DNA from 2 places in the Erwinia sp. HR93 genome. Region 2 is predicted to be linked to the other one. Evidence: predicted binding sites of a transcription regulator. Region 2 holds the regulator's gene; the other holds the start of a gene.
What was found. The regulator sigma-54, encoded in region 2, starts transcription at its own class of promoters, with help from an activator protein. The targets are predictions, from matches to a motif close to GTTGGCACANNTTTCGCTNT.
Positions count from the first base shown of each region.

Region 1: the regulator sigma-54 is predicted to act here: its motif matches at 2,236-2,255, upstream of glnA (glutamate--ammonia ligase).

Region 1 covers NZ_JAXUDP010000001.1:651,629-658,120, reverse strand. The annotation lists gene glnL (nitrogen regulation protein NR(II)) at 1-522, opposite strand, end outside; gene glnA (glutamate--ammonia ligase) at 731-2,140, opposite strand; gene typA (ribosome-dependent GTPase TypA) at 2,525-4,345, shown strand; gene SFA31_RS03195 (helix-turn-helix transcriptional regulator) at 4,654-5,529, opposite strand; gene SFA31_RS03190 (solute:sodium symporter family transporter) at 5,697-6,492, shown strand, end outside.
Region 2 covers NZ_JAXUDP010000001.1:291,390-297,881, reverse strand. The annotation lists gene rapZ (RNase adapter RapZ) at 1-162, opposite strand, end outside; gene ptsN (PTS IIA-like nitrogen regulatory protein PtsN) at 217-717, opposite strand; gene hpf (ribosome hibernation promoting factor) at 796-1,083, opposite strand; gene rpoN (RNA polymerase factor sigma-54) at 1,108-2,544, opposite strand; gene lptB (LPS export ABC transporter ATP-binding protein) at 2,659-3,384, opposite strand; gene lptA (lipopolysaccharide ABC transporter substrate-binding protein LptA) at 3,391-3,936, opposite strand; gene lptC (LPS export ABC transporter periplasmic protein LptC) at 3,905-4,480, opposite strand; gene kdsC (3-deoxy-manno-octulosonate-8-phosphatase KdsC) at 4,477-5,043, opposite strand; gene kdsD (arabinose-5-phosphate isomerase KdsD) at 5,062-6,048, opposite strand; gene SFA31_RS01390 (calcium/sodium antiporter) at 6,062-6,492, opposite strand, start outside.

The DNA of each region.
Region 1 (6,492 bases), 360 kb from region 2:
CTGCTCGATAATCACATTCGTGTATTCACGCAGCGAAGGATCGGGGAGTGCTTTACTTAGAAGCTGAGCCGCGCCGCGTAAGCCCCCGAGCGGGTTTTTAATTTCGTGCGCCAGCCCGCGCACTAAATCGCGGGCCGCCAGTTGCTGAGCCTGTTGTAACTGTTCCTGGCTAAGTCGCCGCTGATTATCCATCGACGCCAGCTCAAGTAAAATAAGGCCGTCCTGCATGCGCTGGGCCGTGAGCGAGAGGATATGAGAACGACCATCTATCGCCAGCGTGACTTCATTATCTGTAAATCCCTGGCCCTGCTTTAGAGTGCCCTGCATGAGAGCAATATCCAGTGAGAAGTAGTTCAATAGCTCTGGAAGCGGTGTGCCGTAAATTTTACGCGTACTTTGGGCCAGCATTTGCTGCGCAGCGGGATTAGCATAATGAATCACCAATGCGTCATCGACCAGCAAGATACTGTTTAACAAAGTATTTAGGATCTGCCCCGCGTCGGGCTGGACGCCGTTTGCCATTGCGTCTCTCCGGTTGCACTAAAAGAGTGCATTATAAGTGATTGCTGCGTCGTCGTAACGGGTACGAACAGCCTTCATACCCTGTTGCTGAGTCATTCTGCGGTAGCACAGAGAAAAAAGCCCATCAAAAGATGGGCCAATACTTCCACGGCATCGAAAACGGCGCAGCGGGCAATTATATAAGGAGAGCCGCTGCGCTAAAAAGTGATTAAACGCTGTAGTAAAGCTCGAATTCAGCCGGATGCGGCGTCATACGAACGCGATCGTTTTCTTCAAGCCGAAGTGCGATATAGGCATCAATGGCATCGTTAGTAAAGACGCCACCGGCGGTCAAAAATTCGCGGTCATTATCGAGCGCATGGAGCGCTTCTTCCAATGAGCCTGCCACCTGAGGGATCTCTTTGGCTTCTTCTGGCGGCAGATCATACAGGTTTTTGTCCATCGCATCCCCTGGGTGGATACGGTTTTTAATGCCGTCCAGCCCTGCCATCAGCAGCGCGGCAAATGCCAGATAAGGGTTAGCGGCCGGGTCCGGGAAACGAACCTCGATGCGACGCGCTTTTGGCGACGCGACGACCGGAATACGAATTGATGCGGAGCGGTTACGCGCAGAGTAGGCGAGCATCACCGGTGCTTCGTAGCCTGGCACCAGGCGTTTATACGAGTTGGTCGTCGGATTCGTCAGGGCATTAATCGCCTTTGCGTGTTTAATAATCCCGCCAATATAGAAGAGTGCGTCTTCAGAAAGGCCTGCGTATTTATCGCCCGCGAACAAATTATTGCCGTTACGGGAAAGAGACATATGGCAGTGCATCCCGGAGCCATTATCGCCAAACATCGGTTTTGGCATGAAAGTAGCCGTTTTGCCAAAGCGATGCGCCACGTTATGCACCACATATTTGTAAATCTGAATTTCGTCCGCTTTTTTGGTCATCGTGTTAAAACGCGTCGCGACTTCATTCTGGCCTGCGGTGGCGACTTCATGGTGATGAGCCTCAACCACCAGTCCCATCTCTTCCATCGTTAAACACATAACTGAGCGGATATCCTGCGCAGAATCGACTGGCGGCACGGGGAAGTAGCCGCCTTTCACCGCCGGGCGATGGCCTTTGTTGCCGCCTTCATATTGGGTACTGCTGTTCCAGGCACCCTCAATATCGTCAATTGCAACGTGGGAGCCGGAAATCGAAGTGCCAAAACGAATATCGTCGAACAGAAAGAACTCAGGCTCTGGCCCAAAGAGGACGGTATCGGCGATGCCTGAGCTGCGCAGGTAATCTTCCGCGCGTTTGGCGATTGAGCGCGGGTCGCGATCGTAACCCTGCAGCGTACCCGGTTCGAGAATATCGCAGCGTAGGATTAGCGTAGAATCTTTGTAGAATGGATCGATAACCGCGGTAGAGGTATCCGGCATCAGCACCATATCGGACTCATTAATGCCTTTCCAGCCGCCGATAGAGGAGCCGTCAAACATTTTCCCTTCTTCAAAGAAGTCCGCATCAACCTGATGCGCGGGGATCGTCACGTGCTGTTCTTTTCCTTTCGTATCAGTGAAGCGCAGATCGATAAATTTAACTTCATGTTCATTCAGCAGCGTCAGGACATGTTCAACGGACATAAATTACTCTCCCGGATTTGTTATTGTCTCGCGGTAGCGAGGGAGCCAAACCCTGTTAGCCAGGAGTTCTCCCGGGCTGGGTTTATAGAAAAATAGAAGCGAAAACTATGCCAACTTTTAATATTCCCTAAAAAAGCGCTATTATGCGCGTCATCGTGCAAGAGAAACGCCCTGCGTTAGCGTTTTGCACCAACATGGTGCGCAACGCTAACGGTGTAGCACCAATTTGGTGCGATTCGGCAGTTCGGTGTCTCTTGACGCTTCGTGAAAGCGATCACAAACCCTAAACTGTCATCTTGTTGGTAAAGGTTTTCTGTGATCTGTTCAGTCCTTCGATTAATACGTGTACAATAACGCGCTATTTCTAATGCCTGAGGCAAAGTTGTGATCGAAAATCTGCGTAACATCGCCATTATTGCGCACGTTGACCATGGTAAAACCACCCTGGTTGATAAGCTGCTGCAACAATCTGGCACCTTCGGTGAGCGTAATGAGCTTACCGAGCGAGTCATGGACTCCAACGATCTGGAAAAAGAGCGTGGGATTACCATTCTCGCAAAAAATACGGCAATTAACTGGCGTGACTACCGCATTAACATTGTAGACACCCCAGGGCACGCCGACTTCGGTGGTGAAGTAGAACGTGTCATGTCGATGGTCGACTCTGTGCTGCTGCTTGTTGATGCAATGGATGGCCCGATGCCGCAGACTCGCTTCGTAACCCAGAAAGCGTTTGCTAACGGGTTGAAGCCTATTGTCGTTATCAATAAAGTCGATCGCCCCGGCGCGCGTCCTGACTGGGTTGTGGATCAGGTCTTCGATCTGTTCGTGAACCTGGGTGCAACGGACGAACAGCTGGACTTCCCGATTGTTTATGCCTCTGCGCTGAACGGTATCGCTGGTCTTGACCATGAAAACATGGCCGATGATATGACACCGCTGTTTGAAACCATCGTTAAGCACGTTGAAGCGCCTAACGTTGACCCGAACGGCCCGTTCCAGATGCAAATTTCCCAGCTGGATTATAACAACTACGTTGGCGTAATCGGCATTGGCCGTATCAAGCGCGGTGTGGTGAAACCTAACCAGCAGGTGACGATTATTGATGCTGAAGGCAAGCGTCGTAACGGGAAAGTCACTCAGGTATTAGGCCATATGGGCCTGCAGCGTATTGAATCTGCTTCTGCAGAAGCAGGAGACATTATCGCGATTACCGGGCTGGGCGAGCTGAATATCTCAGACACGCTGTGCGATCCGGCGACGGTTGAAGCATTGCCTCCGCTGTCCGTTGATGAGCCGACGGTCTCTATGTATTTCTGCGTGAACACCTCGCCATTCTGCGGTAAAGAAGGAAAGTTTGTGACGTCTCGTCAGATTCTGGACCGTCTGAACAAAGAACTGGTGCATAACGTAGCGCTGCGCGTAGAAGAGACGGAAGATCCGGATGCATTCCGCGTATCTGGCCGCGGTGAACTGCACCTGTCGGTTCTTATCGAGAATATGCGCCGTGAAGGCTTTGAGCTGGCAGTGTCCCGCCCGAAAGTTATCTTCCGCGAAATCGATGGCCGTAAGCAGGAGCCGTTCGAGCAGGTGACGCTGGATATCGAAGAGCAGCATCAGGGTTCCGTGATGGAAGCTCTGGGTCTGCGTAAAGGCGAAATGCGCGACATGCTGCCGGATGGCAAAGGCCGCGTTCGTCTTGACTACATTATTCCAAGCCGTGGGCTTATCGGCTTCCGTACCGATTTCATGACGATGACCTCGGGTACCGGCCTCCTGTACTCTACTTTCAGCCATTATGACGATGTGCGTCCGGGTGAAATTGGTCAGCGCCAGAACGGCGTACTGATTTCGAACGGTCAGGGTAAAGCGGTCGCTTACGCTCTGTATAGCCTGCAGGATCGGGGTAAGCTGTTCCTCGGTCACGGCGCTGAAGTTTACGAAGGCCAGGTTATCGGTATTCACAGCCGTTCTAATGACCTCACCGTTAACTGCCTGACCGGTAAGAAGCTGACTAACATGCGTGCATCCGGTACGGATGAAGCGACTACGCTGTCTCCGCCGATTAAAATGACGCTGGAGCAGGCGCTGGAGTTTATCGATGACGATGAGCTGGTGGAAGTTACGCCGACGTCCATACGTTTGCGTAAACGCCATCTGACGGAAAACGATCGTCGTCGCGCTAACCGTGGCCCTAAAGAGTAAACGGTACTGCGTAAATGAAAAAAACCCTGCTTCGGCAGGGTTTTTTTATGGGTGAGCCCCTTATAAATAATGATGCTGCCATTCATAGGTGCGAATGAGGGGGGCCAGCGGCACGACTAGCGTCGCGCTAATCGCTCTTGCTCAACGCGTGTACAGAACTGCAAAAGAAAAGTGGGGAGGTTGGGCGGTAACCGGCAGTAAGCAGCGGCGTAATAGCAGGAAGCGATTGCGAATTTTGCATTGGTAACCCGGCTATGCCGGAGACATCATGTCTGAAAAGCGCGGCGCGCGTTTTACCGTTCTTTATATCAGATTAGATCGGGGCCAGCCCGGCGCCGTGCTTGGGAGGGCGAAAACCCAAATTTTTGTTTAAACGCTTTACTGAAGTGAAACGTGTCAAAAAAATTCAGCATATCAGCAACCTGGCTTACACTGTGACTTTCCTGGCGCAGCAGCGACAGCGCCAGCTCAAGTCTGGCATCTAAATAGTATTCTTTTGGCGATTTCCCCGTATAGCGTAAAAACAGGCGGCGTAAATATTGCTCACTACACTGTAAAGCGCCCGCCATTTCTTTTACCGTCCAGCGGCGCTGTAAGTCTGCATGCAATGTGGAGAGCAGTTTCTCCAGTTGAATCAACCGCGGTTCCCGGGTGCCGTGTCGCGTAATCAGACATACCCACTGGTAAATCATATGCGTGAGCGATGCGACCGCCAGATTATTTTCCATCGGGATTGGGCTACGGATTAACGCTTCGACGTGCTCCAGTTCGCGGTTAAACGTATCGCCGTTATAAATTATCGTCGGTTGCGAAAGGGGAATTTCCATAAAACCCGTCGGCACAAACTCCATCCAGTACTGCTCCCAAATAAGGCCGACACAGTGGTAGGATTTAATATCAGTAGGCTTAAGGAAGATAACGCAGTTACCGTTCAGCGTGATGACGGCATCGTCCTGTAGCGTAATATTTCCCACGCCCTGGACCGTATAAATAGCCACCCATGAATTGGCGATAAGCGGTTTCTTTTTATCACGCGGCCAGATGACATGATATTGATTATCCGCCCGGGTATGCCACAGGGAGATAAGCGCTAACCCGCTTGAGATCACACTTTCTTCAAGAACCAGCGGAATATTGTATGTGGTTTCGTTTTTTACATCTAAAACCCTGGTTTTTCCATTCATTTCATTCCTCCACCGGAGAATGATGCAATCCATCCTGAAGAGAAATCTAACAGACTTCGTTTTCGGGGAAACCTCTATTTGAATAAAAGTCACAGCCAGAGGGCCGGCCGCACTATTTTCTGTATCTGATTCAGGCCGGGGCAAAAGAATACCTAAGGGACAATAAAATGAATGTTCAACAAATAGTGAGCTTTATCGCCTTTACATTGCTGGTGGCTGTGATTACCTGGTGGAAATTACGAAAACAGGATACCGCGTCTCAGCAGGGGTACTTTTTAGCAGGACGCTCTTTGAAAGCACCGGTAATCGCGGCTTCATTAATGTTAACCAACCTATCAACGGAACAGCTTGTTGGGCTGACCGGGCAGGCCTACCGTAGCGGCATGTCCGTTATGGCCTGGGAGGTCATTTCCGCTATCCCGCTGATTTTTTTGGCGCTGATTTTTTTACCCCGCTATTTGCAGCGCGGTATCGCCACCATTCCTGATTTTATTGAAGAGCGCTATGACAAAACGACGCGCATCATTGTTGACTGCTGTTTTCTGATAGCCACGGGAATTTGTTTCCTGCCAATCGTGCTGTATTCCGGTTCTCTGGCTTTTAACAGTATGTTTCATGTGACGGAAGCTTTCGGTATTTCTCAAAATGCGGCGATTTGGGCAATGGTCATTGTCCTTGGGATTTCTGGCATTCTGTACGCCGTGGTCGGGGGCATGCGTGCAATCGCCATTGCCGATGTCATTAACGGTATTGGGCTTGTGATCGGCGGGTTGATGGTACCGCTGTTTGGCTTGATGGCGATGGGGCACGGTAGCCTGTCGGCGGGCATTGATAAACTAACCACCAGCCACAGCGAAATGTTGAACTCCGTGGGGGGAGCTAACGATCCCGTTCCGTTGGGCGCTGCGCTTACCGGTTTGATTTTAGTCAACACGTTTTACTGGTGTACCAATCAGGGCATTG
Region 2 (6,492 bases):
ACTGACTGCCGCAGAAATTTCTCGGGTGGCGAGTTCCTGCGCCAGAGCGGGTAGAAGTACGACCGGCAAATTGTCTACGCAGTAAAACCCCATATCCTCCAGCGCGCGTAAAGCCACAGATTTGCCTGAGCCAGAGCGACCGCTGACAATCATCAGCACCATGTGCAATTTCTCCCCAAATGGCCGTCCATCGTATAACCAATACGAATGACAACCTTAACTTAATTCACCGTCATTAATATTATGAATATCTTCAGTAATAATTTGGTATAGCTCTTCATCGCTTTGCGCTGCGCGCAGCCGCTTGCAAATAGCTTTATCTGCCAGACGTTTTGCAACCAGAGAAAGCGTATGCAAATGCGTTTTGGTCTGATCCGCAGGCACCAGTAAAGCAAATAGCAGATCGACAGGCTGATTGTCGATAGCATCGAATGCGATGGGTGTTTCCAATTTAATGAATACCCCGACAGCGCGCAGCGTATCTTCTTCCAGTTTTCCGTGAGGAATGGCGATACCGTTACCGATACCCGTACTGCCCATACGTTCGCGGGTGAGCACTGCATCAAAAACGATTTGAGGCGCCAGCCCAAGCTGTTTTGCCGCCAAATCGCTAACGATTTCCAGCGCGCGTTTCTTACTTTGGCACTGGACATTGTTGCGGGTACATTCCTGGTTAAGGACACTACTCAATTGCAGAGTTAAATCATTGTTTGTCATAATTTCACCTAAGCTTTCTGCGTCTGCGGCCCGTCAGTTTATTCTGACGGGCCGCAGAAGAAGAGATGCCCGGACAATTTAATGTTGTTTTAGTTTATCTTTATGTTTATTTAGCTGGCGCGCCAGCTTATCCAACAAGCCATCCAGTGCGGCGTACATATCCTGCCCTTCCGCGCTGGCATGCAACTCCCCGCCGTTTACGTGTAGCGTTGCGTCAGCAAGGTGCGCCACCTTCTCGACCTTCAACACTATATAAACCTGGTTTATCCGTTCAAAATACTGCTCCAGTTTGCTGAACTTCGTATTAATGAAGCTGCGCAAGGCATCGGTGATTTCGACGTTTTGTCCAGTGATGTTGAGTTGCATAGCGCCTTCCTTATCAGGTTGAGGTCAAACCAGTTGTTTACGCTGGTTGGACGGAGGAATTGATAAAGACTCTCGGTATTTAGCGACGGTGCGACGCGCCACAATGATTCCTTGTTCAGAAAGCATAGCGGTAAGTTTACTATCGCTCAGCGGTCTGGCTGGATTTTCCGCAGCAATAAGTTTTTTTACCAGTGCGCGAATAGCGGTTGACGAAGCCTCACCGCCATTTTCTGTATTCACATGGCTTGAGAAAAAATATTTAAGTTCAAAGATGCCCCTCGGGCTGTGAAGATATTTTTGCGTAGTCACCCGGGAGATGGTCGATTCATGCATATCCACCGCTTGCGCGATATCCGCGAGTACCATGGGCTTCATATGTTCCTCGCCGTGTTCAAAAAAGGCCTGCTGTTGGGCGACGATACATCGGCTTACGCGCAGCAGCGTATCATTAAGGCTTTCCAGGCTTTTTATGAGCCAGCGCGCTTCCTGTAAATTGCTACGGATAAACTGATTATCGCTGGCGTTATGTGAGCTATTACACATTGCGGCATAGTGCTGATTAATGCTTAAGCGGGGCAGGCTATCGTCATTGAGCTCCACCACCCATGCGCCCTGAATTTTGCGCACCAGCACATCGGGAATGACATATTCGGGTTCTGCGGTTTGAATCGACAGCCCTGGACGCGGGTCTAATGCTTGAATGAAATCGACCGCATTTTTGAGCACATCTTCTTTCAGCCGGGTTGCACGCATTAGCGCACGGAAGTCATGGTTTGCCAGTAAAGAAAGGTATTCATCAACGATATGATGGGCTTCTGGCAGATAAGGAGTTTCCGGGCTAAATTGCGATAATTGTACTAACAGGCAGTCACGCAGGTCGCGGGCAGCAACGCCGACGGGATCAAAACGCTGAATTCGCTTAAGAACGGCGGTTACTTCTTCCAGCGTTATTTCGTCGTCACCAATACTGTCGCGAATATCTTCGAGTGAGATAGTGAGATAACCTGTGTCATCTACGGCGTCGACAATGGATGTTGCGATTGCCGCATCCGTTTCAGAAAACGGCGTCAGTGAAACTTGCCACATCAGGTAATCCTGCAGGCTTTGCGTTGTTTCACCCTGATAAATAGGAAGCTCGTCGTCACTGTAGTCGGCGCCTGCACCGGCAGGGGCACCGGCGGTATAAATTTCTTCCCAACTGGTATCCAGGGGGAGTTCATCTGGCATGTCTTTTTGCTCAAGCGCATCAAGGCTATCCAGCGGTTCTTCTTCTTCGCGCGGTTCCTGAATATCTACTTCGCCATTAGGCTCAGATTGCTCCAGAAGCGGGTTGCTTTCCAGCGCCTGCTGAAGCTCTTGCTGTAACTCCAGCGTTGAAAGCTGCAGCAGGCGTATGGCCTGTTGCAACTGTGGCGTCATAGCAAGCTGTTGGCTCAGTTTGAGCTGCAAACCCTGCTTCATATTCAGAGCGAATGTCCTCAGGTTAATGTGTCGTTACGTTAGTCCCTGAAGTCACACCCCCATACTGCACATCGGCGGGGGGATTTGTGAGCGCGTAGAACAGGAACATCTTTGTTACAGTCTGAATTCTTCTCCCAGATAGACGCGTTTGACCTGCTCGTCTTCCAAAATCTCAGCGGGAGTACCGTGCGCAATCAGATGCCCCTGGCTGACGATGTAGGCTCGCTCGCAAACCGCCAGCGTTTCCCTGACATTATGATCGGTAATGAGCACGCCCAGGCCGCTGTCACGCAAGTGTTCGATAATACGCTTTATATCGATAACAGAGATGGGATCCACGCCCGCAAATGGTTCATCAAGCAGTATAAATTTGGGATTAGCCGCTAAAGCCCGGGCGATTTCTACGCGGCGACGCTCGCCGCCGGAAAGTGATTGCCCAATGCTGTTACGGAGATGCTCAATATGGAACTCTTCCATCAATTCTTCCGCGCGGTCAGCTCGCTGCTCTGCGGTAAGATCGTCTCGGATCTGCAGCACGGCCATCAGGTTATCGTAGACGCTCAGGCGGCGAAATATTGAGGCCTCCTGTGGGAGATAACCGATGCCGCGACGCGCGCGCGCGTGTAGCGGTAGCAGGCTAATATCTTCATCATCAATAATAATATTGCCCGCATCGCGGGACACAATCCCGACAACCATATAGAATGTGGTGGTTTTCCCGGCGCCGTTAGGCCCTAACAGCCCAACAATCTCGCCGGACTGTACGGTTAAACTTACATCCTCGACCACTTTACGGCCTTTGTAGGCTTTGGCGAGGTTTTTTGCTGTCAGAGTTGCCATACGCGATCAGTTGCTCTTTTTCTGGGCGGATTTATTTTTGTCCTGGAGCTGAGAAGGTACCAGTACCGTTGTGACGCGTTTGCCTTTTTCACTTGAGGCTTGCATCTTTTGCTCTTTCACCAGGTAGGTGATTTTGTCGCCAGTAATATTGCTATCGAGTTGTTCCAGATAAGCTTTCCCCGTCAGCGTTACGAAATCATTTTGTAATTCGTAACGCATTTTGCTGGCGTGGCCTTTCACCGGTTTGCCATTGTCCTGCATCTGATAGAACGTTGCGGGGTTACCGTATCCTTCGATAACTTCTTTGCCTTGCTCGCCGCCCGGGCGCGTGATGACAACTTTATCTGCATTGATTTTTATACTGCCTTGGGTCGCGATTACGTTTCCCGTAAAGGTCACCACGTTTCCTTCCATATCTAACGACTGTTGATCGGATTCAATATGGATGGGCTTATCCGTATCACCGGTCATAGCGAATACGGGGAGCGAGGCAGCAAAAAGCGCGCTGGCCAGGATGAAGTTAAGGCTGCGTTTGTTTATTCTGTATTTCATAAGAAGTTCTAACCTTTTCAATCAGCTGGGCAGTTTTGCTGCGTAAGTTGCCACGCATTTTCAGGCCGCTGGAATTAAACGTCGTTCCGTAAAGCGTAACCAGGTCGTTAGATGTAACATCCTGTGTCACAAGATTAATTTGAGCGTTATCCGTTGTGATTTTCCGAAGCTGGGCGTCGGCCGTCAGCGCATTAACCTCAACGTGCCCATAGAGATAGAGCATACGATCATTGGTCAGTTTGGCGCGATCCGCGCGGATTGACCAGGTTTCGATTTTGTCCTTGTCATACATAGTCATCACCGGCAGAGTAAACCATGAGATAGCCGGTTCGGAAAAGTATTCGACATGCTGCGCTATCAGGCGATAGTTCAACCCGCCCTGAGGATTGTACACCAGGGTCGTTGAGTGCTCGCTCTTATAAGTAGGTTCGTTATTATCTACCTTTGCAGGCGTATCGCCATCGCGACTGGTAAGGTTCACGCCTATCAGGATCAGTGCGGCCAGCGCCAGTAGGATAATGACCCAACGTCTGGTTTTACTCATATAGATTGTCCTCTGGCGTCATCTAGCTTGCCCCGAGCCAGTAATAAAAGATCGCAAACTTCTCGCACCGCGCCGCGTCCGCCTAAAATATGGGTAATATAATCGGCTCGGGGAAGCAGCAGCGGATGAGCGTCTGCGACGGCAACGCTAAGGCCAACCTGCGCCATAACGGGCCAGTCAATTAGGTCATCACCCATATAAGCAACGTTATCTGGAGATACGGACAGGGTGCTTAGCAACGTTTTAAAAGCGACCGTTTTATCTGATTGCCCTTGATAAAGATGGGTAATGCCCAGGGTTGCGCAGCGGTCTTCCAGCAGTTTTGCCTTACGTCCGGTAATGATAGCGACTTCAATTCCGGACGTGAGCGCGCAGCGAATACCGTAGCCATCGCGGACATTAAAGGCTTTCAGTTCTTCGCCGCTATTGCTCATATAAATGAGGCCATCAGACATTACGCCGTCGACGTCGAGAATCAACAGGCGTATCGCTTTTGCCTTAGCCATAACCTGGGCGCTTACCGGGCCATAACAGGTAGTTAGCATTGCTTCCTGATTGCTCATTAGCGCTTTGTCCTTAACTTATACTACGCCTGCGCGCAGTAAATCGTGCATATGTACAATGCCTAACAGATGATTCCCATCGGCGACCAGTACAGAAGTAATATTGTGTGACTGCATGATATTGAGCGCATCGACCGCCAGGGTGCCTGATTTTACCCGTATGCCGCCGGATGTCATCACGTCAGCGATAGGAAGATTGTTCAAATCGGTTTGCATATCAAAGACGCGGCGCAGGTCGCCGTCGGTAAAAATCCCGGCGATATTCATATCGTCATCGCAGATGACCGTCATACCCAAGTTTTTCCGCGTGATTTCCAGTAGAACGTCGCGCAGCATCGCATCTTTGCCGACGCGGGGAATGTCTTCCCCGCTGTGCATAATATCGTTTACGCGCAGCAATAGTTTCCGGCCTAGCGCGCCACCGGGATGAGAAAGCGCGAAGTCTTCTGCTGTAAAGCCACGCGCTTTCAGTAGTGCCACCGCCAGCGCGTCTCCCATCACTAAGGTGACCGTGGTGCTGGTGGTTGGGGCAAGTCCCAATGGGCAGGCTTCTTGAGGAACGCTGATGCATAAATGAATATCGCTGGCGCGCCCCATCGCGCTGTCCGGGCGCGCAGTAATACAAATCAGAGGTACGCGAAGACGCTTTAGAACGGGGATAAGCGCCAGAATCTCGCTGGATTCGCCCGAGTTAGAAATGGCAATAACGATATCGTTTGACGTCACCATGCCTAAATCGCCGTGGCTGGCTTCCCCCGGATGCACGAAAAAAGCAGGGGTGCCGGTGCTGGCGAAGGTAGCCGCCATTTTACGCCCAATATGGCCAGATTTACCCATTCCCATTACGATGACTTTGCCAACGCACTGAAAAATGGCTTCGCAGGCGCGAGAAAAATCATTGTTAATGTAACGGTCAAGCTGAGCCAGACCCGCACGCTCAATTTCAAGGACTTCTTTCCCCGCCTGCTGAAAGTCAAACCCCGGGGGCACCGTAATCTGCGACATACTTTTTTCCTGATTATCCAATGAGATGAGGCGCCGTGGTACACAGCACAATCATCCATAAAACAAAGCCGCAGATGAACGCCTTCCCGATTCCAGTACCGATACATCGGGGGCGGCGCCAGCAAACAACGGCAAACACTGCGCTAACGAACACCATAATGCCATAATCTCGCGTTGCGGCGAGCGGATCGAACGCGCCGGGCGTCAAGAGCGCCGGCAGGCCCAGCACAATAGCAATATTGAAGATACTGGAGCCTATAATGTTCCCGATAGCAATATCGTCTTCGCCTTTACGCGCACCGGCGATGGCCGTAGCCAGCTCCGGCAGGCTGGTGCCAATGGCAACAATGGTTAGCCCCGGCAGTAACTCGCTAACGCCAAATGCGTTTGCCAGAACGGTAGCGTTATCAACCACCATGCGCGTAGCCACGGGTATTATTAGCA